One region of the Rubrobacter sp. M3-4 genome, then DNA from elsewhere that is predicted to be linked to it. Evidence: riboswitches for the same ligand, from Rfam matches in the RefSeq annotation. Region 1 holds a riboswitch; each other region holds the start of a gene.

Region 1 (6,910 bases):
GATCTTATACCGGGGCTGTTGACCTCGGTGTAGACGCCGGGATAGTGGGCCCTGGCACACCCTATGCCGTAGCTGACGATCCCGACCTCGACCGGATCTCTGCCGGCTTTGAAGAGCGGCCCCCCGCTGTCCCCCTGACAGGCGTCTCTGCCCCTGCGCCCGGCGGCGACCATGAGCGTCGGGAAGAAGCGCGCCTGCGGACCCTCGTGAGCGTAGTCCCTCTTCGCGGCGGCGTCGGAGACCACGGGGACGGCGGCCGCGCGCATCCGGTCGGAGGGGGAACCGTTCTCTGAAGTCGTTCCCCAGCCCGCGACCGTGAGCAGCCGCCCCGGACGCTCCAGGTAGTTCTGCGCGGCGGTGGAGAGCCCAACCGGCTTTATCCCCCTCACCGGGCGGTCGAGCTTGAGGACGGCGACATCGTAGCGGTTGTCCCGTGCACCGTCGTAGTGCGGGTGCACGTAGGCGGCCACCGCACGCCGGATGACCCCCTGATGGCTCGTGATGACCGTCCTCCCGACGGCGAGCGTCACGCTGCGGGCGTCCACCACGCAGTGGGCGGCGGTGAGCACGCTATCCGGATCTATGAGGGTGCCGCCGCAGAGGGCCTCCCCTCCTCCCCTGACCCCGACCTGCAAGACCGCCATGAAAGGATATTTCCCGTTCGGCACGGGCTTGCCGCCCACGATCTGAGAACCGCTGCCACCGGCGTGGACGAGCGCCGGGTCGAAGGCAGGACCACGCTGGAGCGCGATGCGGTGGATCTGCGGGGCACCGCCCTCAACCTCCCGGGCGTGCGCGGGGTCCGCCGGCTGCAGCAGCGTCAGCACGGCTGCCAGTACAACCAGCAGAGACACCCACAGCGCACCCCTGAATGGTTCTGCCTGGTTCAATTAGATTCCTTTCTCTCTCCGGCCGGTGGCAGTGTACAAAAAGGCGCCCCGGAAGGGGCGCGAAACTTTCAGTTTATGCTACCGAATGAGTTCACGGACAGGTACCTTGCACCGGAGCCCCATCATCCTGGGTCATCTTCCAATCGACCCCACCGCCGCTAGAGTGAACACAGTATGTGTCGCCGGTACCATTACCATCGACTGGAGGATTGGAACCGTTGAAGCCATAGGGTCCCAACTGGGCAACCGGCACGTAAGATCCACCCTGGGTGTTTGCAACCTGCTCGGCTGATGCAGCTTCACGCACATTAGCCTCCGCTCGAGCAGATTCTGCCTTTGCTCTCTGCCCCAAAAACGTCGGGATCGCTATCGCGGCGAGTATCCCGATTATGATCACGACGACGAGGAGCTCGATGAGGGTGAAGCCGCGTTCGTCACGCCGGGCCTCCTTCATTTGCTCGAGCTTTTTCCCTATCCAGAGCAGCATCAACCATCTCCTTCCATACATCTTCCCGCCTGGTCTTCCCGCTCGATCGGTCCAGGTCTCGCTGCAACCGGTTTATCGGCCGGATAGAGAGAGGGCTTTAGGATTTTGCGAAAATTTTCGAAAAAATTTTCCCGCCAATCTTCATCCTCCCCGCACGCGCCGTCGGGAGCCACCCCGGGCGGACGAGAGCTGCGCGCCGGCGCGCAAGGCGAGGTAGAGCACCCCGGCGAGGGCGAACGAGGGGATCGAAGCTCCCAGCCCGGGGAGCTGGCGGGTGATGAACTGATAGGCGGCGACGCCCACAGCCCACGAGAACACGGCCATCCAGTCGAAGGCCGGTCCGCTCTTCTCGTAGACGGCATCCGCGTCGATCCTGCGGCGGCGCAGCAGGAAGTAGTCGGCGGTGACGACGCCGAAGAGCGGGGCGAAGACCGAGCCGAGCAGGAACAGGAAAGACTCGTAGCGCCCCATGGGAAGCACGGCCGCGGCGACGAAGGCCACCACGCCGAAGAGGACGACGAAAGCCCGCTGCGGTACGCGGGAGAAGATGTTCCCCGCCGAGACCGCGCAGGAGTAGAGGTCGGCGAAGGCGTTGTCCGTCTCGTCCACGAGCACCAGGATCAGGGCTGCGACCCCGATCGGGAGGGCGAGTATCGCCTGCGCGATGCCGCTCGTACCGAGCGCGAGCACGGCGAGCGCCCCGAGGGCGTAGAACCAGATGTTGGTGACGAAGAACCCGACGTAGGTGCCGAGCGCGGCACGACGGGCGCTGCGGGCGAAGCGGCTGTAGTCGGCGGCGAGCGGGAGCCACGAGAGCGGCATGGCCACGACGAGGTCTACCGCCTGCGGAAAGGTGAGGCCTCCCTTCCCCGGCTGAGAGAGCGCGCGTGAGAGGCCGTAGTGCGAGAGCAGGTAGTAGGTCAGGTATACGGTGGTCAGCAGAAGCAGCCATATACCCACCTTCTCCAGCCACACCCTCACCACCACCAGCGGCCCGCCGAGAGCGAAAGCCACGCAGACGAGCGTGAAGAACACCAGCCAGAACCAGTGCAGCGAGGTTCCGAGCAGACTGTGGGTGATGGCACCGGCCGCCCGGGTCATTATGATCAGCTCGAAGGCCGTCCAGCCGACGAGCTGCACGACGTTGACCACGGATGGCAGGTAGGATCCGGCGGAGCCGAGCGTCGGGCGCAGGGAGGCCATCGTCGGGAGACCGTGGTCCGCCCCCATCACGGTGGGGACCAGCAGGATCAGGTTCCCGATGACCGTCCCGGCCACGATGGCCGCGAGCGCGGCCCCGAACCCTAAAGCCGGCACGAGCAGGGTGCCGGCGACCATGACGAGGAGCCCGGCCCCGTAGCTGCCCCACAGAACGGTGTAGTCCCAGGCCCCGAGCGTACGCTCATCGGGGGGTACCGGACGCGGGTTGAAGGGCGCGCTCACGGCAGGAGCTCCAAGTCAGGATCGGGGAGAAGGCAAGAGCGTGGTGAGAAGCCGTTCATCTTTTCGTCCCTCCGTCGGCATTACCCGAATCAGGTTCAAAGGGTCGGCGCCACCGTAAGAGAACGGCGCCCTCTCAGCTTCCTCCGGCGGAAGCTCCCCTCGGGGGGTAGTGTACAGCAGGGCGCGGGCATCTTCTAGATAAAGCAGCGGCAACCTCATACAGGTAGACTCTTCTCTGGAAAACGGGTGGTTGCAAGCGAAGACGGAGGTAAGAGCGGTGAGGAAGAGGCTTCTGACGGCGGCCGCGCTCGGAGTCGCCGGTCTGTATGCGCGACGGCGCAGACCGGAGAGGCTCGGCGTCTCCTACCAGGAGGCGCGGCGCAAGGTGGTCATAGTCGGCGGCGGCTTCGGAGGTATCGCGGCCTTCGATCAGCTGGCGCAGAGCTTCGCCGGGAGCGACGAGCTCGGGGTACTGCTGCTCGACCGGGTGAACTACACGACCTTCTGGCCGATGGTTCCCTCGGCGATCTCCGGCAACGTCGAGGTCCGGCACATGGCCTACCCGCTCAGACGGCTGGTGATACCCCGCGGGGGCGAGTTCTTCCAGGGCGAGGTCGTGGGGGTGGATTTCGAGCGCAGGAAGGTCAGGACGGAGTTCGGGGAGTGCGACTACGACCACCTCATCCTGGCACCGGGGAGCCAGACGGCGTTCTTCGGGGCGAAGGGTGCGAAGGAGCACGCGATAGACCTCAAGGGCCTGCGGGAGGCGCTCGAGGTGCGCGGCAGGATCATAGACCGCTTCGAGGAAGCCGAGCGTTTGCGAGACAAGGCACCGCAGGGTCTCCTCACCTTCGTCTTCGTCGGCGGCGGACCGACCGGGGTCGAAGGGGTCGCCGACGCCCACGACCTCATCTTCGACGTACTCAAAGACGACTACCCAAACGTGGACTTCGATCGGGTGCGCCTCGTGCTCGTCAACGCCGGGGAGAGGATCCTAAAGGGAATAGACCCCTCGCTCGCCAACGCGGCCTCCCGCCGCCTCGCCGCCCAGAGAGTGGAGGTCATAAACAACACCAAGGTCGATGAGGTCTCCCCAAAGCACGTAAAGCTCTCCGACGGCAGGACGCTCCCGGCACACACCACCGTCTGGGCCGCCGGGATACAGCCGCCGCCGCTGGTCGAGGGCCTGGAGGTCGAAAAAGACAAGCGGGGAAGGATAATCGTCGACGAGTACATGCGGGTAAAAGACAGGCCCGGCGTCTACGCGGTCGGGGACTGCATAACGATCGACTACGACGGTCCCCCCGTCCCCGCGCTCGCCCAGTCGGCCGAGCAGGAGGGGAGGAGCGCCGCGTTGAACCTGGCCGCGGAGATCAGAGGCGAAGAACCCATCCCCTTCCGTTACCAGCATCTCGGGCAGCTCGTGGATCTCGGTGAGACCGGCGCACTCACCGACATACTCGGCGTCAGGGTGAGCGGGTTGCTCGGCGCTCTAATCTGGAAGGGAGTCTACCTCTACGAGCTAGGCTACAACCTCAACCGGGCGCAGGTGCTCTTCGACTGGACGGTGGACCTCTTCACCAGGCCGAATATCTCCAAGCTCTTCGTCGACTGAGCGGGATTCCAGCTTAGGAAAGGCACCGGACAGGAATACAATAGCCTCGCGGACACAGAACCGCCGGGCAAACCCCGGCACCGGGAGAAACGGAGGCAGATGAGCGAGGCCCCACCGGAGAGCGAGAGCCGGATGCAGCGGGACGGACGCGAGCCGGGCTGGTTTCGGCGCGGTGCTCCGCTGGCGGTGCCGGTGCTGGTCGCCGCGGCGCTGGTGGTGCTCTACGAGCTCATCCCGGTGATCGAGCTAATCGCGATCTCCGCGATCCTCGCGCTCATCCTGCGCTCTTTGGTGCTGCTTCTGGGCCGGTTCGGCATCCGCTCCTGGGCGGCCGTCCCGATCCTGCTCGGCCTGCTCACCGCGGTGGTGGCGTTCATCTGGCTCGTGATGCTCCCACACATCGCGCACGAGGTGGTGACGCTGGCCCGGCTGACGCCGGCCTACATAAGCTCGCTGGAGAATCTCTCGCACCAGCTCCATGCGCGGCTGGGCTTCTTCCCCAACCTCTCCAGCGACCTGAGCCACCTACAGAGATACCTGACGGGCCTCCTCGGCTCGGTGCCGACCTTGCTGGGGAAGGCGACGAACATGCTCATCGACACCATAGCGGTAGTGGTACTCTCCCTGTACATGGCGAACGATCCAGGATCACTCATCCGGGGGATAGCGCGCTTCGTCCCCGAGGGCAGACGGCACGAGTTCCACGACATAGTCACCAACCTGGAGGGAAGGCTGCGGGGATGGCTGATCGGCCTGCTACTCGCGATCGCGATCATCGGGACGGGAGCCGGCGTGGGGCTCTGGCTGCTCGGCATACCGCTGCCGCTCACCCTCGGCGTGCTCGCTGGGCTGCTCGAGATCATCCCGTACTTCGGACCGATACTCGGAGGGCTTCTTCCGGCGCTGCTCGCGCTGACCATCTCCCCCCTGAAGATGGTCCTGGTGATCCTTCTCTTCTTCGCGCTCAACCAGTTCGACAGCCACGTCGTCCAGCCGATCATCGTCGGACGAGAGGTCCGGCTGCACCCGGTCGCGGTGATCGTCTCGTTTCTGGCCTTCGGCAAGCTCCTCGGGCTCGTGGGGGTACTCCTCGCGATACCCGCCGCGGCGTTCATCGTAACGCTCGCGGACGAACTGATGCCGGGCGACGAAGCACGCGGGGAGGAGAGTCCGGAAGAGCTCGGACCCGAGCCTCCCTGCGTGCAGAAGGGGACGACAGGCTGAGAGCTTCGATCTACCTGGAGGAGTTCTTCTTAGCCAGGGCGATGAGCGCGAGGAACTCGTGGGCGACGTTGGCGGCGAGCAACGCCGTGATCTGGGCCGGGTCGTAGGCGGGGTAGACCTCGACGACGTCGAAGCCCGCGGGATCCACCCCGGCGAGCCCCCGCACGAGCTCCTGCGCCTCGCGGCTGGTGAATCCCCCGACCTCGGGCGTCCCGGTCCCGGGGGCGTAGGCGGGGTCGGCGAAGTCCACATCAAAAGAGACGTAGACCTTCGCATCCCCGACCCGCTCCCGGATGCGCTCTATGGTCCTGGGGATGCCGATCTCGCGCACCTCGTCGGTCGGGATGAGCTCGAAGCCGAGTTCCCTGGATGCCTCCCAGTCGGAGGCGTCGTACAGCGAGCCGCGCATCCCGACCTGAACAGACTTCTCCGGACGCAGCAGCCCTTCCTCGACGGCGCGTTTGAAGGGAGTGCCGTGGGTGTGTTTCATCCCGAAGTATGAGTCCCAGGTGTCCGGGTGGGAGTCGAACTGCACGAGGGCGAGCGGTCCGTGCACCGCGGCCGCGGCCCGCAGCTCGGGAAGGGCTATCGAGTGATCGCCCCCGAGCACGACGGGGATCACGCCCGCCCGGTGGATCGGTGCGAGCCCCTCCTCGATGAGGCGGTAGCTCTCCTCTATGTAGCCCGGGACCACCGCGACGTCGCCGTAGTCTATGACCGAGAGGTGATCGAAGAGGTCTATCCCGTGCGAGGGGTTGTACCTCCGCAGCAGGTGCGAGACCGAACGTATGCCTTCCGGGCCGAAGCGGGCCCCGGCCCGGAAGGTCGCCCCGGTGTCGAACGGTGCTCCGACCACTGCAGCGTCGGCGTTCTCGAGGTCCCTCGTGTTGGGCAGGCGCATGAAGGTCCTCACGTCCGAGAAACGCGGCGTCTCGAAGGAATTCGCCGGCTCGTAACGGGTCATCTAGCCTCCTGTCTCCTCTCTTCGTTCGTCTTCACCACGTCTCCGTAGAGCTCCGGGCGGCGGTCGGCGAACACGTCGTTGCGCTCCCCGATGCGCTTGTCGCGCGCCGCTTCGAGGTCGCAGCTGGCGCTGATGATACCCTCTCCCTCCCGCGGTCCGGCGAGCGGCCAGCCGTCCGGGTCGGCTATCACCGAGCCCTCGACCCACCGCACGCCCCGCTCGGGTCCCGCCCGGTCGCAGGCGGCGATGAAGATGCGGTTGGCCGCGGCGTTCGCCTGCACCCGCAC
Region 2 (6,910 bases), on a different contig from region 1:
GCAGAGAGCCGCCACTTGGCGTATAAATGGGGAAGATGGGAGCGCGGGTCGAGACAGGAAGGGCCAGACTTGTACGGTGAGAACGCACCGCCATCCTGGGCGCGGCTGCCCGGGGCCAGATGCCGGGCGGTAGAGCACCTCTCCAAGCTCGAAGGGCTGCAGGAGTTCGAGGTCTTCGAGGGGCTCGGCGAGGAGTTCTTCCAGGCGCTCGCCATCTCGGCGGCCGTCCTCGAGATAGCGGCCGGAACCGCCCTCTACCGGGAGGGAGAGCCCTCTGGGGCGGTGTACTTCATGCGCGAAGGGCGGGTCAAGATCTATCGCTCCTCCGGCGGGCCCAAAAACCGCGACCAGATCCTCGGCGTCTTCGGCGACGGCGCGATCCTGGGGCTCGCCTCCGCGCTCGAGGGGCAGCCCCAGAGCCATGGGGCCACAGCCCTCACCGACTGCGTGCTCTACGGCGTCTTCCGGGAGGATCTCCTGGAGATAATGGAGCGCTTCCCAGCCGGGGCGGTGCGCCTCTCCCGCGTGCTCGCAGCCCGCAGCCGGGAGCTCGAAGACCTCGTCGGGGACCTCGTCTTCCACAGCGCCCCCCAGCGGGTCGCGCGCATGCTGCTCGACCTCGCCGCCGAGGAGGGGCGGGTGACCAGGAGGGGCGTCGTGTTCTCACCCTCCCTCTCCCGGCAGGAGATGGCCGAGGCGACCGGCATCTCCCGCGAGGCGCTCTCCAGGACCCTCTCCCGCCTCGCCTCCGAAGGCATCCTGGAGCTGGACAGCAAGTCCATAACCATCCTCAAACCCGCGGAGCTGCGCGCCCGGACCTGATTTGATCTGGGTCACACGAAGTCATGACCGGCATCATGACCTCCGATGATGGCGATCAACGCCGGGTTTCTGCTCCCTTCCGGGGTTGATATAAAGCCGAAAGCACAGAAGAAACGGGAGGCTCTCCAAGAGGAGGAAGTGGTTTGGCCTACGTGATCACGGAGCCGTGCATCGGCGAGAAGAACCAGAGCTGTGTCGAGGTCTGTCCGGTCGACTGCATCTACGACGGTGGGGATCAGTTCCTGATCAACCCGGAGGAGTGCATCGACTGCGGGGCGTGCGAGCCGGAGTGCCCGGTCGAGGCGATCTTCCCGGAGGACGAGGTCCCCGAGGACATGCAGAGCTACATAACCAAGGCCCAGGAGTACGACTTCTCCGGCCAGGAGCCCGGCTGAGCCGGCAGGCCGGAGAGTACGTCACCGCGAGACCCCGCCCGTTCCGGGCGGGGTCTTCGTCTATACTCTCCCTCCGTATGACCGATGGGAGCTGGAGCACGCTCGCGAGCCGCTACGTCTACCGCAACCGCTGGTGTGCCCTGCGGGTGGACGAGGTGAGGCTGCCCGACGGAGCGACGATAGACTACTGCGTGCTCGAGAGCGGCGGGTTCGCCTCGGTGGTGCCGCTCACGGACGACGGCGGCGTGGTGCTCGTGCGTCAGTGGCGGCAGCCGCTCGGTCGGTTCACGCTGGAGCTGCCGAGCGGAGCGGTGGACGCCGGGGAGGATCCCGGGGAGGCTGCCCGGCGGGAGCTTTTCGAGGAGACGGGATACCGGGCCGAGAGGCTGGAGCGCCTCGTCTCCGTGCACACGAGCACCGGGCGCACCGACGAGGTCTGCCACCTCTTCCGCTGCCGGGCGCTGCCGGACGAGAGGGGGCCGGCTCCCGAGCCCACGGAGTTTTTGCGCTCCGTAGTGGTGCCGCTCGGCGAGGCGCTGGAGAAGATCGCCGCCGGTGAGATAACCGACGCCGCCACCGTCCTCGGGATCTCGTGGGTCGCCGGAGGTTGTGGGGTGCACGGTGGTGGGGTAGAGTAGCACGAGGAACGAGTACCGGGGAGCCGCGAGGCTGAGAGGGCGCGGACGCGCCGACCCGTCGAACCTGATCCGGGTAATGCCGGCGCAGGGAGAGAAGCCTGGCGCACCCCGTGAGAGGAGGGCCGTGAGCGGGTTCAGGGACACGAGGGTGCTCACCGAGGCGGCGCTGGCGGTGGCGCTCGCGTTCGTGCTGGGGCTGGTGAAACTCTTCAGGATGCCGGAGGGCGGTTCGATCTCTTTCGAGATGATCCCGCTGGTCCTGCTCGCGCTGCGTCAGGGCCCCGGCGTCGGGGCGGTTGCGGGCGCGGCGTACGGCATCCTCGACCTGATCCTGGACCCCTACGTCCTCAACCCGGTGCAGGTGCTCTTCGACTACCCGCTCCCCTTCGCCGCGATGGGGCTCGCCGGGCTCTTCCGGCCCACCCCGCGCGGGGCGGTGCTCGGCACGGTGGCGGCGGTGGCCGGGCGCTTCGTCTGCCACTTCATAAGCGGGGTCGCCTTCTTCGCCTCCTACGCCCCTAAGGGCTGGAACCCATACCTCTACTCCGCCGCGTACAACGCCGGGTATTTGGTGCCGAGTCTCCTGATCACGCTCGCCGTCGTGGTCGTGCTGCTGCGGGCGCTCGGGGCAGCGCGGCCCTCGCGGCGGCAGCTGGAGTTGTCGAGGCATGCTTAGGGAGGAGAGATGAAGACCGCGCTCAGCATAGCCGGGAGCGACTCCGGAGGTGGGGCGGGCATCCAGGCGGACATCAAGGCCTTCGCCCGCTGCGGGGTGCACGGAACCACCGCGATAGTCGCGATCACGGCTCAGAACACCGTCGGGGTGAGCAACATATTCGCGCTGCCGACGCAGGTGGTGATCGAGCAGATCGAGGCGGTCGTCTCGGACATCGGGGCGGACGCGGTGAAGACCGGGATGCTCTTCAACGCCGAGATCGTCTCGGCCGTGGCGGGGGCGATCCGGCGGCTGGGGCTCAAGAACGTCGTCGTGGATCCGGTGATGGTCGCCGAGAGCGGGGCCACGCTGCTCGAACCGGAGGCCGTGGACGCCTACCGCGAGGAGCTCCTGCCCCTCGCCGACGTCATCACCCCGAACCTCGACGAGGCGTTCGTCCTCGCCGGGCGGAAGAAAGACCCGGAGGAGGTCCACGGGTGCGCACGCGACCTCGCGGAGCTGGGGCCGGGGGCGGTGATCATCACCGGCGGGCACCGCGCTTCCGGTGCGGACCTGCTCTACGACGGCGAGCATTTCGTGGAGATAGAAGGCCCGGTGCACGAGAGTGGGGCGACCCACGGCTCCGGCTGCACCCACTCCTCGGCCCTGGCCGCCTTCCTCGCGCGCGGCTTCGGCCTCGAGAAGGCGGCCCGGAGGGCACGCGCCATCGCCTCCGAGGCCGTCGAGTACGGTCTCACGGGGATAGGCCGCGGGGCGGGACCGGTGAACGTGCTCGGGCCGCTCATGGAGGGGGAGGGATGAGAGCGGAGGAGGTCCTGCGCAGGATCGGGGACGAGAAGCCCCTCGTCCACCACCTGACCAACTACGTCACGGTCAACCTGGTCGCGAACGTGACCCTTTGCACCGGGGCGCTGCCGGTGATGGCGCATGCCGTGGAGGAGGTCGAGGAGATGGTCGCCTCCGCCAGCGCGCTCGTAATCAACATGGGCACGCTCGATCCGCAGTGGATAGAGGCGATGCTCCGGGCGGGGAAGGAGGCCAACCGGCGCGGGGTGCCGGTCGTCTTCGATCCGGTGGGTGCCGGGGCGACCTCATTCCGCTCCCGGATGGCGCACAGGCTCCTCTCAGAGGTGGAGATTGTCGCCGTCTGCGGCAACGCCGGGGAGATAGCGACCCTCGCCGGGCTCGAGGCCGAGGTTCGCGGGGTCGAGAGCCTCTCCGGGGACGCGAAGGAGGCCGTCCGCGGGGCCGCCCGCGCGCTCGGCACGACGGTGGCCGCGACCGGCCCCACCGACTACGTGAGCGACGGGGGACGGATGCTCGCCGTCTCGAACGGGCACCCCTTGATGGGGCGGGTCGTGGGGAGCGGCTGCGCCTCGACCGCGGTCATCGGGTGCTTCGCCGCCGCGGGTGGGGGAGATGTGGAGACGGTCGCGGGGGCGCTGGCTTTCTTCGGGCTCGCGGGGGAGGCCGCCGCGCCGCTCGCCGACGGGCCCGGCACCTTCGAGCCGCGCCTGCTCGACGCGATAGCTTCGCTCGCGGGGAATCCGGAGGGTCTGGAGGGCAGGCTGCGCGTGGAGGAGGTTTCGGCTTGAGCGCCCGGGCGGTGGTGCGTGCCCCGGTGGTCCCGCGTGGTCCGTGGGCGCTCTCGATGCGCTGGCACGACCTGCTGTTCATGCACTGGCCGGTGCCGGAGGAGGTGCTGCGTCCCATGATCCCCGGCTCCCTCGCGGTGGATACCTTCGGGGGGAGTGCCTGGCTCGGGGTGGTTCCTTTCCGGATGAGCGGGGTGCGTCCGCGCCCGTTGCCGGCCGTGGAACATATCTCCGACTTCCCGGAGATCAATTTGCGCACCTACGTCGTCGGTGCGGACGGAGAAGCTGGGGTGTGGTTCTTCAGCCTGGACGCGGCGAGCCGGCTCGCCGTACGCCTGGCGAGAACCTTCTACGGCCTGCCGTACTTCGACGCCCGCATGTCCTGCCACCCGGAGGGCGGGTGGGTCCGCTACGAGAGCGTCCGCACCCACCGGGGGGCACCTCCTGCGCGCTTCGCCGGGCGCTACCGCCCGAGGGGGTCGGTCTTCGAGGCCACCCCCGGCTCGCTCGAGGACTTTCTCACCGGCCGCTACCTGCTGTACTCCGCGGGGAGGGGCGGGAGGCTGATGCGCGCCGCGATCCGGCACCGCCCCTGGCCGCTGCAGCCCGCCGAGATCGACGTGGACCGGTTGGAGATGACCTCCCAGGTGGGGCTCGAGGAGCCTTCCGGGGAGCCGCTTTTGCACTTCGCCAGATACCTGGAGGTCGTCGCCTGGTTTCCGGAGGAGGTGGGGTGATGAAGGAGAGGCTCGGATCCGCGCGTCTTCTGCTCGTGACCGCGCCGCGCGAGGATCTCGTCGAGCGGGTCGGGGCCGCCCTGCGCGGCGGGGTGGACATCGTGCAGCTTCGGGACAAGGAGGCCTCCCGGGAGGAGCTCCTCCCGCTCGCGCTCGAGCTGAAGGAGCTCTGCGAGCGGGCCGGGGCGATCTTCACGGTCAACGACGACGTGGAGCTCGCCCGCGAGAGCGGCGCGCACGGGGTGCACCTGGGGCAGGAGGACGCCCCGATCTCCGAGGCCCGCCGCGTGCTCGGGGAGGCGGCGATCGTCGGGCGCTCGGCCGGGAGCCTCGAGGAAGCCAGGGAGGCCGTCGAGGAGGGCGCGGACTACCTGGGGGTCGGTGCGGTCTACGCCACCCCGACCAAGCCGGAGGGCGAGGTCGCCGGGCTGGAGCTCGTGAGGAGGCTCGCCGGCGAGGGGCTTCCGGTGCCCTGGTTCGCCATCGGCGGTGTGACGCTCGAGACCGCGCCCGAGGTAGCGGAGGCCGGTGCGCCCGGCTTCGCAGTCGTCCGGGCCCTGATGGACGCCGAAGATCCCGAGGCGGCCGCCCGCGAGCTGCGCTCGCTCCTCCCATGATGGTGCGGGCGAACCTGGCCGCCGGGATCCTGCCGGTCCGCCGCGACGGTCGGGTGCTCCTGTTACTGCGCCCGGCCACCGGGACCTGGGAGCCGCCGGCCGGGAGGCTCCAACCCGGCGAGACCTTCGAGCAGGGGGCGGTGCGCGAGGTCTACGAGGAGACGGGGCTCCTCGTCGCCCCGCAGATGATGCTCGCGACGTGGGTCGGGACCCGCGCGGACGGCGAGCCGCTCGCGAGCGTCACCTACGCCGGCCGGGTCGGGGAGGAGGAACCACGGATCACGCCCGAACACTCCGGCGCCCGGTGGTTCACCGTCGAGGAGTGGCTCGATGTCCCGAGCTGGTGGTCGCGCGAGGACATCCTGAGGGTCCCGGAGATCCTCCGGGCGCTGCCGGGGGAGCCCTCCCCCGCCCCTCCGCCGCCGCGGGAGACCGTCGAAGGGGTGGTGAGCGCGCATCTGGGCGCCGGGGCGGTGCTCGTCGATCTCTCGGGAGAAGAGCCGCGGGCGCTCCTGCTGCGGCGCAGGAAGCCTCCGGTGGGTCTCTGGGAGAACCCCGGCGGGGCGCTCGAGCCGGGGGAGGACTTCGTAGCCTGCGCCCGCCGCGAGCTCCACGAGGAGACCGGCATCCGCGCCGAGCCCGAGCTGCCGTGGTGGGCGCGGGTCGAGCCCTGGCGCTCCCCGGACGATCCGGAACTCTACGCGGGGGTCGGGTTTCTGGCCCGTCACCCCGGCGGGGAGATCACCCCGGAGGCCGGCGCGCATGACGCCTGCCGCTGGGTCACCGAAGAGGAGTGGCGTTCTCTGCGCACCTGGTACACGGAGCGGGAGTCCGATGCGCTCTGGTGGGCCGTGCGGCACCTCCTGCGGGAGCGGGGATGAACGAGTTCGAGCTCATAGAGAGCATCGCCGCCCGGCTCGGCGCGCGGCCCGGGGAGGTCGAGGTCCCGCTCGGGGACGACTGCGCGGTGGTGCGTCTCGGGGGGTCTCGCTGGGCGCTCGCCTCCGACATGCTCGTCTTCGGGCACCACTTCAAGGGGTGGGCCGCCCCGGAGGACGTCGGCTACAAGGCGGTCGCGGTCAACGTCTCGGACGTGGCGGCGATGGGCGGGGAGCCGCGCTTCATCCTCGTCTCCGGCGGGGCGCCGGACTCCGGGGTGGTGCTCGGCTGCATGGAGGGCGTGCTCGCCGCCTGCGAGAAGTTCGGGGTCTACCCTTTGGGCGGCGATACGACTGCGGCCGATGCGCTCACGGTGGACGTGGCGGTGGTGGGGGAGCTTCCGGACCCGCCGGTGTTGCGCTCCGGGGCGCGCCCCGGAGACCTTCTCGCGGTGACCGGGGAGCTCGGGGCCTCCGCGGCGGGGTTCCTCGCGCTCGAGGGCGGGAAGAGGGAGCCGGAGCGGCTCGTGCGGCGCCACCTCAGGCCAGAGC
Region 3 (6,910 bases), on a different contig from region 1:
CGAAGAAGCCTTCCTTTATGGGGCGGATCTCGGAGTACCGCTCGAAGAACGCCTTCCCGAAGGAATCGAAGAGGGAGATGAACGCGAGCTCCACCTCGGGGTCGGCGTGGTAGATGGCCGGGTCGAGGAAGGCGGCTATGTGATCTCCTTTCGCCAGCACGTTGGCGCTCCACACATCCCCGTGGATGAGGCCCGGGGGCTGCGGCTCGCCGATCTCATCGGCGAGCCGCTCCGCGAGCCGTCCGACCCGGCGCGCATCCTCCGCCGGGAGCCGCCCCGCCTCACGGGCCACCCGCGCCAGGTAGAGCAGGCGGTGCTCCCGGAAGAAGTCCACCCAACTCTCCGTCCAGGGATTCGGCTGAGGGAGGCTCCCGATCAGGGTGTCCCGCTCGTGGCCGTAGGCCGCCCCCCCGATGTCGTGCAGCGCCGCCAGAAGCTCGGCGGCGTGGCGCTCTGCGGCCGGGGAAAAGCGGCTCTCCCCCTCCACGAACTCCATCAGCAAAAGATGCTCCGAGCAGTGCAGCACCTCCGGCACCGGGAGGCTGCTCCGCTCGCGCAGATAGCGCAGCATGTACGCCTCGCACTCCAGCTGGGCCCCGCCCTCCCTATCCACCTTGGCCACGAGCGGGGTGCCATCGGAGAGTTCCACTTTGTAGACCTCGCCGATGCAGCCTCCGCCCAGCGGCCGGGCCGAGACGAGGCGCTCCCCCAGCGCCCCCTCCACGCCCTCCGAGAGCAGCCTATAGGACATTGCTCTTCAGGTGCTTGCGGCGGATCTCCTCCAGCAGTCCTCCGGCAGCCTCCTCGAGGAGGAGCGCGACGTACTCGAAGCCCTCGGGGCCACCGTAGTACGGGTCCGGCACCTCCGTCTGCGGGACATCGGCGAATTCCAGGAAGGACCGGACCTCGACCCGCCCGTCCGGGCACAGCGAGGAGACCGCCCGGTAGTTCTCCTCGTCCATCGTGAGGATGTAGTCGAAGCTCTCGCAGTCCTCCGGTGAGATCTGACGCGCCCGCTGCCCGCTTATGTCCACCCCGCGTCGCAGGGCGGCCTCCTGCGCCCGCGGGTCGGGCGGCTCGCCGATGTGCCAGGATCCGACCCCGGCGGAGTCCACGAGGATCTCGCCTTCCAGCCCCTCACGCCGCACCATCTCCTCGAAGATCCCCTGCGCGATCGGCGAGCGGCAGATGTTACCCATGCAGACGAACAGGACGCGTACCAAACGCACCTCCCGGTCGTGGACGTACACCCTCAGGAAGAAGAGATTTTCACCCGGGAAGCCCCCGGGATCAAGCACCCCCGACATTCTCCCGGCATTCGAAAAGAAAGCGGCTTTCAGCGTCACATCCCCGGCTCACCGGGCGGTGCGCCGCCCGGCGGATCGTGCCGCGGGCATCCGCCCCTGCTTGAATCTGAGTCGCAGGGCATCACCCAAGAACGCATCGCTCCAATCCGGAAGATCAAGGAGATTCAGACAGAGCCCGTCCACGGATGGCATGACCATGCAGAACCAGTACTTATCCCCACACCTGGGGAGTCTCCGCGTGCGCGTTTCGCGCAGAGGCAGCCCGTGCCCGCAGGAGCACGGCCATACCAGGTATTAATACCCGCTACGCCTACAGGTATTGATTAATGTCTACCTTGATCACCCCACCCTTTCCAAAATCCCCGGCAGGCAATAGACTTCTGGCAGGCTCTCCCGCGGTTTCAGGGCTCATTCCGAAGCTCACCGGGGAGGCCGACCATCAAGCCGGGGTCCGGCGCTACGCTCCAACCCTCCCCCTACGGAGCGCCGGGCCCGTCTGCCGTCTGCTGCGGGCTTCATATTTGCTAGACTGGGTTTCGAGTCGCGTTCGAGGGAAACCCAAGGAGGATGAAGGCATGAGCGAGGTTCGCAGGGTCGGGATGCTCACTGGAGGGGGCGACGCGCCGGGTCTAAACGGCGTGATCCGGGCGGTCACGACCCGATGCGCCGGGGAATACGGCTACGAGGTAGTCGGGATCAAGCGCGGATGGAAGGGGCTGCTGGCTCCCGAAGAGGACTCGGTCGTGAAGCTCGGCGTGGAGGACGTGCGTTACATCCTCCAGGAGGGCGGCACGATCCTCCTCTCCTCGCGCACCAACCCCTACAAGAACGAGGGCGAGGCGAAGAAGGTCGTCGAGAACATGGAGCGCTTCGGGATAGACGCTCTGGTCGCCATCGGAGGCGACGACACTTTAGGCGTGGCGAGGAGGCTGCACGAGGACTTCGGGGTCAGGGTCGTCGGGTGCCCGAAGACCATAGACAACGACCTCTCGGCGACCGACACGACCTTCGGCTACGACACCGCCGTCTCGATCGCCACCGAGGCCATAGACCGCATAAGGACCACCGCGAAGAGCCACGAGCGGATCATCGTCGTCGAGGTGATGGGCCGGCACGCCGGTTGGATCACCTACGGCGCAGGCCTCGCTTCCGGAGCGAACGTCACGCTCATCCCCGAGGTCGAGGTGGACATGGATGCGGTCGCGGACCTGTTCAAGAAGCGCGCCGAGCGCGGCGAGAAGTGGGGCATCGTCGCCGTCTCCGAGGGGGTGACACTCGGCGAGGAGTACATAACCCAGGACGTCGAGCGCGACGAGTTCGGACACGTCCGCCTCGGAGGCATCGCGGAGACCCTCGCCAAGGAACTGAAGCAGCGCACCGGGATAGACACCCGCCACGTCGTCCTGGGGCACCTGCAGCGCGGCGGCACCCCGACCGCCTACGACCGCATCCTCTCAACCCGCTACGGGCTGCGCGCCGCCGAGGCCGTGAAAAACGGCGAGTGGGGCAAGATGGTCGCCCTGCGCGGAAACGACGTGGTGACCGTCTCGCTCGAGGAGGCGACCTCCGAGACCAGGACCGTCCCCGAAGATCTGCAGCAGGTCCTGAGCACCTTCTTCGGCTAGAGAACGCTTCCGTAACGCAAGGGGCGAGCGCTTCCGCGCTCGCCCTCTACATCATCAGGCCCCTCGCCCGCCCGCCGAAGACCCTCAGATGGTAGCGGGCCGCACCACCCTTCGCGCCGGCCGCGGAGCGGAGCGCCTGCCCGAGCGGTGCACCCAGCAACCGCAGCTTCGCCCCGGCGGGATACTTGTGCTTCTTCAGAACCCTCCCCATCCCACACCCGTAGGTGTACGCGCGCCTCATCGCCCTCTCGTCGAAAGGCGGTACCGGAGGGTCGTGCATGACGGCGATCTCAGGGTCGTAATACAACGATGCACCGCGATCCATGAGCTGCAAGAGGTAGTCCGTTCCCTCCCCGGAGCCCCACGGGGTTCCGGAACCGGTGCCCAGGCTCTCGTCGAACCAGAGGCGGCGGGTACTCTCCCGGCGCAGGAACATCGTCGACTCGATGCTGCGCCTCCAGACGTTGATGCGGTCGATCGGACCGGGTTCGGTATCGAAGTCGAGGATGCAGGAGGCACCCCGTCCGTCGACGAGCCTGGTGCACAGGACGTCTACTTCGGGGTGCCGGGTGAAGAAGCGGTCCACCCTCTCCAAAAGGTCACGCGGGTACCAGCAGTCGTCGTCCGGGAACGCGACGATCTCACCCCGGCAGCGGGCGAGCCCGGTGTTCCTGGCCCTCGAGGCGCCGCGGCGCGGCGACCTCAGGTGGTGCAGGTGCAGGACATCCCGGTAGCGGGAGACCAGCGGATCCAGCCTCCCATCCGGGTTCTGGTCTACGAGGATGATCTCGAAGTCGTCGAAGCTCTGTTCGAGCAGAGAGTCCAGCAGGCGTTCGAGTTCCTTCTCCCGGCCGAGGGTCGGCGTAACGAGAGAAAAGCGCACCACCACCTCCTTCCGTCACGAGAGATCCACTCCGGGCGGCGCAGGATCCTGCGACGTCCCTGCGCCGGGAAGTCAGCGAGAGAGAAGTGCTCGCTCGCAGAAGACGGGTGGAGGGTGGTGCGGTGGCGCCCTCCCCTCGGGCTCGTCCATGGCCCCGTCCACGACCCTCGGGCCGCCCGGAGCGGTCTTCGCTCCGGGCGCACCACGGCCGTCCGAAGTCGTGCGGGGGAAGGACGCTTCACGCATCGCATAAATTTTAAGGCATGCACCATGCACAGCCAAGAACCGCCCGCTCGTGCTAAACTGCCCCTCGAACGCTGGGGGTGCCTCGCGCAGGGGCTGAGAGCATACCCTTGGAACCTGATCCGGTCAGTACCGGCGGAGGGAAGCGTGGATAGGGGCAGCGGAACTGGCGCTGCCGCCGCGCCTCCCCGAAAAGCGGCCGGCGGTATTTCTTACCGCCGCCGAGGGAGGCAGCGAGATTTGGAACGCCGCTTTCAGATACACCTCATAACCGACCGCAGAAGATCGTCCCACCCACTGGGAGACGCGGTCGTCGGCGCTCTCGAAGGCGGCATCGACGCCGTACAGCTGCGTGAGAAGGGAGGGCCGGCCCTTCTCCTCTACGAAACGGCGCTGGCCATCTCTCCAGCGGTACGTGCGGCAGACGCCCTCCTCCTCATCAACGATCGGGTCGACGTCGCGCTCGCGACGGGTGCCGACGGAGTCCATCTGGCCGCCAAGAGCCTCCCGCCGGAGGCCGCCCGGCGCGTCGTGGGGGGAAGACTCCTGCTCGGCGTCTCGGTGCACGGCGTAGAGGAGGCGAAAAGAGCAGAGGTGGCGGCAGACTACCTCACCTTCGGGCACGTCTACCCCACCTCCTCCAAGCCAGGGCTCCCTCCACGTGGCGTGCGGGAGCTCGCACGGGTCGTAGAAGCCGTGGAGGTGCCGGTCCTCGCCATCGGGGGGATAGACGCATCCAACGCGCGGGAGGTCGCGGCGACGGGCGCCTCTGGGATCGCGGTGATCTCCGCAATCCTCGCCGCAGAAGACCCCCGATCGACCGCGGAGAAGATCAGAGAGACGCTCGAGACCTCCCCCCACGCCCCGAGGCATCCCTTCCCGAAACCCGAGAGGAAAGGAGCCCGATGAGGATCACGGTGAACCAGAAGCCCTTCGAGATGGAAGAAGAAGACCCGACCATCGAAGCCCTGCTCGCCCGCAAGGGCCTCACCGGTGAGTCCGTCGTCGTCGCGGTGGACGGCGAGATCGTGCACCGCGAAGAATGGAAGAGCCGGCGTCTGCGGGAGGGCGACGAGGTCGAGCTCGTCCACGCCGTCGCAGGGGGGAGCGACGAGCTCGTGATCGCCGGGGAGCGTCTCTCCTCGCGCCTCTTCCTCGGCACCGGCAAGTACCCGGACCCCGAGACGATGAAACAGGCGCTCGAGAGGTCCGGCACCGAGCTGGTCACCGTCGCCGTCCGCTACATAGACGCCGGGGAGCGTCCGATCCTGCAGGACATCGACACCTCCCGCTACCGCCTGCTGCCGAACACCGCCGGGGCCACGACCGTCGCCGAGGCGGTCAAGCTCGCCCGCCTCGGCCGCGAGGCCACCGGCACCAACTGGCTCAAGCTGGAGGTCGTGGGCGAGCCCAGCACGCTCTGGCCCGACACCGCCGCGACCGTCGAGGCCACGAAGGTGCTCGTGGAGGAGGGCTTCGTCGTGCTCCCCTACACCAGCCCGGACCTCGTCGCCGCCCTCCGGCTCGAGGAGGCCGGGGCGGCAACCGTGATGCCCCTGGCCTCCCCCATCGGCAGCGGGCAGGGTATGCCCGACTGGGCCTCCATCCGCCGCATAATCGAGCGGGTCTCGGTCCCGGTCGTAGTGGACGCCGGGATAGGCGTCCCCTCCGACGCCGCCCTCGCGATGGAGCTCGGCGCCGACGCCGTGCTGGTCAACACCGCCATCGCCCGGGCCGGAGATCCCCCGCTCATGGCCGAAGCGATGCGCCGCGGGGTGGAGGCCGGGCGTCTGGCGTACCTCGCGGGACGGATGGAGGCCAAACCTCTCGCCGCTCCCTCGAGCCCGACACGGGGAGTGCCGGTCGGGAGCGGCTCCTGAGATGAACCCCTCCGCCGACGTCGTCGTGGTCGGGGGCGGCGTGGTCGGGTGCTCCGTCGCCTACCACGCCGCCCGGCGCGGGGCAAGAGTCGTCCTGCTCGAGGCGGAGACGGTCGGGTCGGGGGCCTCCGGGGCGGCGGCCGGGATGCTCGCCGCTCAGGCCGAAGCCCGCGGTCCGGACTCCTTCCTCGACCTGCTCCTCGAGAGCCGGAAGATGCACCGCAAACTCGGAGCCGAGCTGTACGAGGTGACGGGTCTCGACGCGGAGTACGTCTGGGAGGGGACGCTGCGGGTCGCCCTCTCCGAGGCGCACGCCGAAGATCTCTCCGAGGCGCTTCGCTGGCAGAGAGAAGCGGGGCTCTCCGCCCGGTGGCTGGACGGAGCAGAGGTGCGCGAGCTCGAGCCCGCGCTCTCCGCCGGAATCTCCGGCGCCCTCTACCTCCCGGAGGACGGACAGGTGAACTCCCCCAGGCTCGTGCGCGCTCTCGCGCTCGCGGCGGCCCGCAACAGAGCCGAGGTCTCCGAGGGAGAGCCCGCCTCGGGGCTGATACGCCAGAGAAACAGGATCGCCGGTGTCCGAACGGCCCGGAGGAAGATCGCAGCGGGGAGCGTCGTCGTCTGCGGAGGGGTGGCGAGCGGTACGCTGGCCAGACACCTTGGCATACGCCTCCCGGTGGCGCCGGTGAAAGGGCAGATCCTCTCCGTCGAGACCACCACTCCGCCCATCACCTCCAACGTGTGGGACGAGGAATGCTACCTGGTCCCCAAGCGGGACGGCCGCGTGATCGTGGGGGCGACCGAAGAGCCGGGCACGCACGACCGCCGCCCCACGCTCGGCGGTGTCGCCGGCCTCTCCGGGGCCGCCATCGGGTTGCTCCCGCACCTCGCCCGAAGCCCATTCGCCGGAGCGTGGGGAGGGCTCCGGCCCGGAACCCCCGACGGAAGGCCGTTGATCGGGCCTGCGGGAGACCC
Region 4 (6,910 bases), on a different contig from region 1:
GCTCGGCCCGACGTTCGTCAAGTTCGGACAACTCCTCTCGACCCGCTCGGACATCTTTCCGGAGAGCGTCCTCTCCGAGCTGCAGAAGCTGCAGGATGCAGCCTCCCCGGTGCCGCTGGAAGCGGTGCAGCGGGTGATCGAGGAGGAACTCGGCGCGGGGGTGGGTGAGGTTTTCTCGGACTTCGACCCCGTTCCGCTCGGGTCGGCGAGCATAGGGCAGGTGCACCGCGCCACGCTACGCGGCGGGGAGGAGGTGGCGGTCAAGGTGCAGCGTCCGGGCGCCCGGAGGCGGGTCGAGGGCGACCTCGTGCTGATGCGCGAACTCGCCGGTTTCGTCGACACCAGGCTCGGGGAGCGCCTCTTCGTGAGCGTGCGTCCCCTCGTCGCCGAGTTCGAAGGGGTCATCCGGCGGGAGCTCGACTACTCTGTGGAGGCCGAGAACGCGCGGCGTTTCGCGCACAACTTCGCCGGCACCCCGGTGAAGATCCCGGCCATCCATGCGGAGTTCTCCACGCCGCGCCTCATAACCATGGAGTTCATCCGGGGGAGGCGTTTCAACGAGCTCAGGCCGCTCTCGCTCGCCCCCGCCGAGAGGAGGCGGGTGGCCTCGATGGGGGCGGATGCGATCTTCAAGATGGCCTTCGAGGACGGTTTCTTCCACGGTGATCCGCACCCCGGCAACCTCTTTCTCACCCCCGAGGGGGAGCTCGCCCTGCTCGATTTCGGGATGGTCGGCTACATGAGCCGCAGCGACATCGACGCCCTCTCGAGGCTCTTCATCGCCGTCATCCGGCAGGATGCCGCCGCGGTCCTGCGGGGGCTGGAGGATCTCGGGGTGCGCTACGAGGCCGAGGTGCGCGACGACCTGGTGCAGGAGCTCAGGGAGTTTCTGTTCAAGTACTCCGGTCTCTCGGTCGGAGAGGTCACGCTCGGGCAGGCCCTCTCCGAGCTGATCGCGCTCGTCAGGCGCTACAGGCTCCGGGTCCCGCCGGTCTTCCCGCTCCTGGTGAAGGCCCTCGTGACCGCCGAAGGGATCTCCCGCTCCATAGACCCCACGCTCAACGTCTACGAGGTGGCTCGTCCCTATGCCCGCCGGCTGCTCGCCGAGCGCACCAGCCCCGGCGCCCTTTCGCGGACCGTTCGCAGGAGGGCCGTGGAGTATGCCCGCTACGCGGCGGACTATCCGGAGCAGGTGCATCAGCTGCTCTCCGAACTCGAGGACGGAGAGCTGGAGGTCAGGCTCAACCACCGGGGGCTCGACCGGCTGGGCTCTCAGATCGACGTGCTCGCCAACCGGCTCGTCTTCGCGCTCGTGACCGGCGCCCTGCTCATCGGCTCTGCCCTCATCGGGGGGTTCGTGCGGGGTGGACCGCGGGTTCCCTACCTGGACGTGCCGGTGCTGGCCTTCTTCTGTTTCGTCCTCGCGGTGTTGCTCGCCGTCCTGGAGCTCACCGTGATCATCCGCTCAGGCAGACTGTGAGCTTTTCGTGGCGGCGCTGCGCAGCGCCGCCCAGTCCACATCGCGGAAGTTGTGCATCGGGCAGAACTTGGGTCCGCACATGGAGCAGAACTGTGCGCTCTTGAAGTAGTCGTCCGGCAGGCTCTCGTCGTGCATGGCGCGGGCGGTCGCGGGGTCGAGCGAGAGCTCGAACTGGCGGTTCCAGTCGAAGGCGTACCGTGCCCGGGAGAGCGCATCGTCCCAATCCCTGGCGCCGGGGCGGCCGCGTGCCACGTCCGCGGCGTGTGCTGCGATACGGTAGGCGATGAGACCCTGCCTGACGTCTTCTTTGCCTGGGAGTCCGAGGTGTTCTTTGGGTGTGACGTAGCAGAGCAGCGAGGTGCCGTGCCAGCCCATCACGGCCGCGCCTATGGCGCTCGTTATGTGATCGTAGCCGGGGGCGATGTCGGTGACGAGCGGACCGAGGGTGTAGAAAGGGGCCTCGTGGCAGACCTCCTGTTGTATCCGCACGTTCTCCTCGAGCTGGTCGAGCGGTACGTGCCCCGGCCCTTCGATCATGACCTGCACGTCCTTCTCCCAGGCGCGCTCGGTGAGTTCACCCAGCGTGCGTAGCTCGGCGAACTGGGCCGCATCCGAGGCGTCGGCGATACACCCCGGACGGAGCCCGTCGCCCAGCGAGATCGAGACGTCGTGGCGGCGGCAGATCTCGAGGATGTCGTCGAAGCGTTCGTAGAGAGGGTTCTGACGCATGTGGTGTACCATCCAGCGTGCCAGCAACCCGCCACCGCGGGAGACTATGCCGGTTATGCGTCTCTGAACCAGATGCAGATGTTGCAGCAGGATGCCGGCGTGGATCGTCATGTAGTCCACTCCCTGCTCCGCCTGTTCTTCTATTACCTCCAGCAGCAGCTCCCCGCTCAGGTCCTCGGGCTGCTTTACCCGGCTGGCAGCCTCATAGATCGGAACGGTGCCTACCGGTACGGGACTCGCCTCGATTATGGCCTGTCGGATGCGTGGTATGTCACCTCCGGAGGAGAGATCCATGACCGTGTCCGCACCGTACTCGAGGGCCGTATGGAGCTTGTCCAGCTCACCTTCTATGTCCGAGGTGGTCTGGGAGTTGCCGATGTTGGCGTTTATCTTGACGCGGGCGGCCTTGCCGATGCACATCGGCTCCAGCGAGGCGTGGTTGACGTTGGCCGGGATGATCATGCGTCCGCTGGCGACTTCCTCGCGGATGGTCTGCGGGGACGTGTTCTCCCTGCGGGCGACATGACGCATCTGCTCGGTGATCACGCCGCGGCGGGCCTGGTGCAGCTGGGTTGCGCAGCCGTCCGTCTCTCGAGTGCTCAATGTGCTCTCGCCTCCTTCCCTTCGGGACCCGGGAGGTGGCGGAGGCACGAAAAAGGCACCGGCAGATTCCACCGGTACCCACGCGTTGCCTGGTTGTTGTGACCAATCTCCCTCCGCCGGCATTACCCGGATCAGGTTCTGCGGGTCGGCGCGGCATCGAAGCGCCCTCTCAGCCCCCTTGGCCGGGAGCTCCCCGTTTCCTCCTTACGAAAGGAAGGGTAACGCTTTTGCGGGCGGGGTGCAACATCCCCGGGAGGGGGTGATGTTAGAATCTTGCTGCCATGGAGCTCGCCAGGACGACCGAACAGCCAGGACGCAACCAGGGAGAGGGTCTCACCATCTCCTCCCTCATAGAGAAAGTCTCCTCCTACAGCCCGGAGGGACGGGAGGAGGAGATAGCCGAGGCCTACCGTCTGGCGCACGCCGCCCACCGGGGGCAGACGCGCAAGAGCGGGGAGCCCTTCGTCGAGCACCCGCTCGCCGTGGCGGACATCCTCGCTGATCTGCGGATGGACACGACGACGATCATCGGGGGGCTCCTGCACGACGTCATAGAAGATACGGACGTGACCAAAGAAGAGCTCGGTGAGCTTTTCGGGAGCGAGGTCGCCGAGATCGTCGACGGGGTCACGAAGCTCAAGCGGCTCCCGTCCGGAAACCTGGAGGAGGCGCAGGCCGAGTCGCTGCGCAAGATGGTCGTCGCGATGAGTCGGGACGTGCGCGTGATCATCATCAAGCTCGCCGACCGGCTGCACAACATGCGCACGCTGGAGTACCTCCACCGCGACACCCAGATAAAGAAGGCCACGGAGACGCTCGAGATCTACGCACCGCTCGCCCACCGGCTCGGGATCCACTCTATCAAGTGGGAGCTGGAGGATCTCTCGTTCGCCACGCTGCACCCGCGGCGCTACGAGGAGATAAAGCGGCTGGTGGCCGCCCGGCGGGCCGATCGGGAGGCGTTCATCGCCCGGGTGGCCGAGGAGCTCAAAGGACACCTTGGCGAGGCCGGGATCGAGGCCGAGGTGCGCGGGAGGGTCAAGCACTTCTACTCGATCTACGACAAGATGGTCCGGCGCAACAAGGAGTTCAACGAGATCTACGACCTTGCCGGCCTGCGGGTCGTGGTGGACTCGGTGCGCGACTGCTACGCGGCGCTCGGGGTCGTCCACTCGGTGTGGAAGCCGATCCCGGGGCGCTTCAAGGACTACATCGCGATGCCCAAGTTCAACATGTACCAGTCGTTGCACACGACGGTGATGTCCAACGAGGGCAAGCTGCTCGAGATCCAGATCCGCACCCACGACATGGACGTCACCGCCGAGTACGGGATCGCGGCGCACTGGATGTACAAGGAGCGCGACGGCGGCAGCCGGGCGGACCGGCTCAACTGGCTGAAGAACATGATCGAGTGGCAGAAGGAGACGACCGACTCGACGGAGTTCATGAACTTCCTAAAGGACGAGCTGGTCGCCGATGAGGTCTTCGTGTTCACGCCCAAGGGGGACGTGATAAGCCTGCCGGCCGGCGCCACCCCGATAGACTTCGCCTACCACGTCCACACCGAGGTCGGCCACCGCTGCGTCGGGGCGAAGGTCAACGGCAGGATAGTGCCGCTCGACTCGGAGCTGGTCTCGGGCGACAGGGTGGAGATCCTCACCGGCAAGAGTGCGAGCCCGAGCCGGGACTGGCTCTCGGTGGTGCACAGCGGACGGGCGCGCAACAAGATAAGGCAGTACTTCAACAAGGCCGACCGGGAGGAGAACCTGACCTCGGGCCGGGAGAAGGTCCAGGAGCTCCTGAAGAAACGGCACGTGGAGCGGGTGCCGCAGGAAGTCTGGGAGGAGGTCGCCGAGAAGGTCAACCACCCCTCTCCGGAGGAGATGCTCACCGCCGTGGGGGCTGGTTCGCTCTCGGCAGAGAACGTGGCGAACAGGATCGCCGAGCGGGTGCTGGCGACTCAGGAGGAAGAGGAGGCCGGCGAAAAGGAGGAGCGCACGAGCCCTGCACTCGCGCCGCTGCCGCTGCCCTCCGACGGAGAGGAGACCGGCGTGCGGGTCGTCGGTTCGAGCGGGGTCCTCACCCGGCTCGCCCGGTGCTGCACGCCGCTTCCCGGGGACGAGATCGTGGGTTACGTCTCGCTCGGGCGGGGGGTGGTGGTGCACGCGTCCGGGTGTCCGAACGCCCGATCGCTCAGGGCGCGCAGCCCCGAGCGCTTCGTCGAGGTGGAGTGGGCGGCGGGGCCGGACAAGCTCTTCACGGTAGAGATCCTCGTCGAGGCGCTCGACCGGACGCATCTTCTGAGCGACATCACCCGGACGATCTCCGATGCGGGGCTGAGCATCATCTCTGCGCGGGTGGACACGATAGAGGAGCGGACGGCGCTCTCCCGCTTCGCCTTCAGGGCTTCGAGCACGCAGCACGTGAAGGACGTCATACGCAAGATCCGGGCCATCCCCGACGTCTACGACGTCTGCCGGGTCTCGCGTGACGGCACCCCGATAGAGCACTAGAGAAGAGGAGGCGCGTGAGCGAGATCGAGCAGATCACCGTGTCTTTCGGCGGCATGGACGTGAACTCCTACGTGGTGCACGCCCCGGAGGGGTCCATCATCGTCGACGCCGGGGCCGAGCCGCAGAAGATCCTCGGCGCTGTGCGCGGTGCCGTGGCAGCGGTCCTCATCACCCACGGTCACACGGATCACATCGGAGCTCTCGAGGAGGTGCGTGAGGCGAGCGGGGTGCCGCTCTACATGCACCCGCTCGACGCCGAACCCGCCGGCATCGAGGACTACGAGCCGCTGCAGGACGAACAGGAGCTCCATCTCGGTGGAGAGGTGATCCGGGTGTTGCACACCCCGGGACACTCACCGGGCGCGGTGACGTTCGTCGTCGGGGATGACCAGATCGTGGGGGACCTGATCCTCCCCGGGAGCGTCGGCAGGACCGACCTGCCGGGGGCTTCCTGGGAGGAGATCGAGGTCTCGGTGCGCAAGGTGATGGCGCTCTGGAGCGAAGAGACCCGGCTCTATCCTGGTCACGGACCCATCCTGGAAGCGCAGGAGGAGCTGCGGAGGAACCCCTACCTGCCACCGGTGGTGGGACGGTGAGCTTCCGCAGGCCGAGAGGAACCTACGACGTATATCCCGGCGGGCGCGAGCCGCACGAGCGGCCCGAGCTCTGGAGCCGCGTCTACGAGGTGGCGCGGGAGCTCTTCCGCACGCACGGATACACCGAGGTTCGCATGCCGATCTTCGAGGATGCCGAGATCTACGCACGCAGCGCCGGAGAGGCCTCGGACATCGTGCGCAAGGAGATGTTCACCTTCGAGGACAAGGGCGGCAGGCTCATGGCTCTGAGGCCCGAGGCGACCCCCGGGATCGCGCGCGCCTACATCGAGCACGGGCTCTACAAGCTCGCCCAGCCGGTCAAGATGTGGTACATGGGCCCGATCTTCCGCCACGAGCGCCAGCAGAAGGGCCGCTACCGCCAGCACGTCCAGATCGACGCCGAGGTCCTGGGATCCGCCGACCCGCTGGTCGACGCCGAGGTGATAGCGCTCCTCTACCGGCTGCATCAGGCCGTGGGGGTGCGCGATGAGGTCGTCTACCTGAACAACCTCGGGGACTTCGAGACTCGCCGGAACTACGCGCCGGAGCTCCGGGCTTTCCTGAAGAAGCACATCTCCGAGCTCGACCCCGACTCGCGCGAGCGCATCGACGTGAACCCCCTGCGCACGCTCGACTCGAAGGACCCGAACACCCGAGAGGTGCTGGCCGAAGCCCCCTCGATCCGGGACTTCCTCAGCCCGGAGGCCGACGAGCATTTCACGGCGGTCAGGGAGGCACTGGAGGCGCTCGGCGTGCCCTACGAGGTGGACGAGAGGCTGGTCCGCGGGCTCGACTACTACACTTTAACGGTCTTCGAGGCGAAGAGTACCTCTTTGGGGGCCCAGGACACGGTCGGAGGAGGGGGGCGCTACAACAACCTGATCTCTGACCTCGGCGGCCCGGAGACGCCGGGGATAGGCTTCGGCACCGGGGTGGAGCGCATCCTGCTCGCCGCCGCCGCGGAGGGGGAGCCGGAGGCGCCCGGCGTC

The links. A riboswitch is a leader RNA that binds a small molecule or an ion and turns the genes downstream of it on or off. The one in region 1 is predicted to bind thiamine pyrophosphate.
Region 2: another riboswitch for thiamine pyrophosphate. It lies ahead of thiT (energy-coupled thiamine transporter ThiT); the one in region 1 lies ahead of cytX (putative hydroxymethylpyrimidine transporter CytX).
Region 3: another riboswitch for thiamine pyrophosphate. It lies ahead of thiE (thiamine phosphate synthase); the one in region 1 lies ahead of cytX (putative hydroxymethylpyrimidine transporter CytX).
Region 4: another riboswitch for thiamine pyrophosphate. It lies ahead of thiC (phosphomethylpyrimidine synthase ThiC); the one in region 1 lies ahead of cytX (putative hydroxymethylpyrimidine transporter CytX).

Annotation. Positions count from the first base shown of each region.
Region 1 covers NZ_JCBAJP010000016.1:3,667-10,576, reverse strand. The annotation lists gene AC6EKW_RS14035 (serine protease) at 1-854, opposite strand, end outside; gene AC6EKW_RS14030 (type IV pilin protein) at 982-1,377, opposite strand; gene cytX (putative hydroxymethylpyrimidine transporter CytX) at 1,519-2,820, opposite strand; TPP riboswitch at 2,870-2,990, opposite strand; gene AC6EKW_RS14020 (NAD(P)/FAD-dependent oxidoreductase) at 3,098-4,435, shown strand; gene AC6EKW_RS14015 (AI-2E family transporter) at 4,535-5,659, shown strand; gene speB (agmatinase) at 5,670-6,623, opposite strand; gene AC6EKW_RS14005 (nitrilase family protein) at 6,620-6,910, opposite strand, start outside.
Region 2 covers NZ_JCBAJP010000006.1:129,548-136,457, reverse strand. The annotation lists gene AC6EKW_RS08870 (Crp/Fnr family transcriptional regulator) at 70-822, shown strand; gene AC6EKW_RS08865 (ferredoxin family protein) at 966-1,217, shown strand; gene AC6EKW_RS08860 (NUDIX hydrolase) at 1,295-1,855, shown strand; TPP riboswitch at 1,862-1,963, shown strand; gene thiT (energy-coupled thiamine transporter ThiT) at 1,980-2,531, shown strand; gene thiD (bifunctional hydroxymethylpyrimidine kinase/phosphomethylpyrimidine kinase) at 2,541-3,332, shown strand; gene thiM (hydroxyethylthiazole kinase) at 3,329-4,126, shown strand; gene AC6EKW_RS08840 (YqjF family protein) at 4,123-4,863, shown strand; gene thiE (thiamine phosphate synthase) at 4,863-5,480, shown strand; gene AC6EKW_RS08830 (NUDIX hydrolase) at 5,477-6,361, shown strand; gene thiL (thiamine-phosphate kinase) at 6,358-6,910, shown strand, end outside.
Region 3 covers NZ_JCBAJP010000004.1:101,671-108,580, reverse strand. The annotation lists gene AC6EKW_RS06000 (fructosamine kinase family protein) at 1-751, opposite strand, end outside; gene AC6EKW_RS05995 (low molecular weight protein-tyrosine-phosphatase) at 741-1,307, opposite strand; gene AC6EKW_RS05990 (6-phosphofructokinase) at 1,883-2,932, shown strand; gene AC6EKW_RS05985 (glycosyltransferase family 2 protein) at 2,979-3,815, opposite strand; TPP riboswitch at 4,125-4,219, shown strand; gene thiE (thiamine phosphate synthase) at 4,299-4,967, shown strand; gene thiS (sulfur carrier protein ThiS) at 4,964-5,938, shown strand; gene thiO (glycine oxidase ThiO) at 5,940-6,910, shown strand, end outside.
Region 4 covers NZ_JCBAJP010000003.1:28,641-35,550, reverse strand. The annotation lists gene AC6EKW_RS03995 (ABC1 kinase family protein) at 1-1,480, shown strand, start outside; gene thiC (phosphomethylpyrimidine synthase ThiC) at 1,466-2,812, opposite strand; TPP riboswitch at 2,903-3,018, opposite strand; gene AC6EKW_RS03985 (RelA/SpoT family protein) at 3,094-5,325, shown strand; gene AC6EKW_RS03980 (MBL fold metallo-hydrolase) at 5,340-5,921, shown strand; gene hisS (histidine--tRNA ligase) at 5,918-6,910, shown strand, end outside.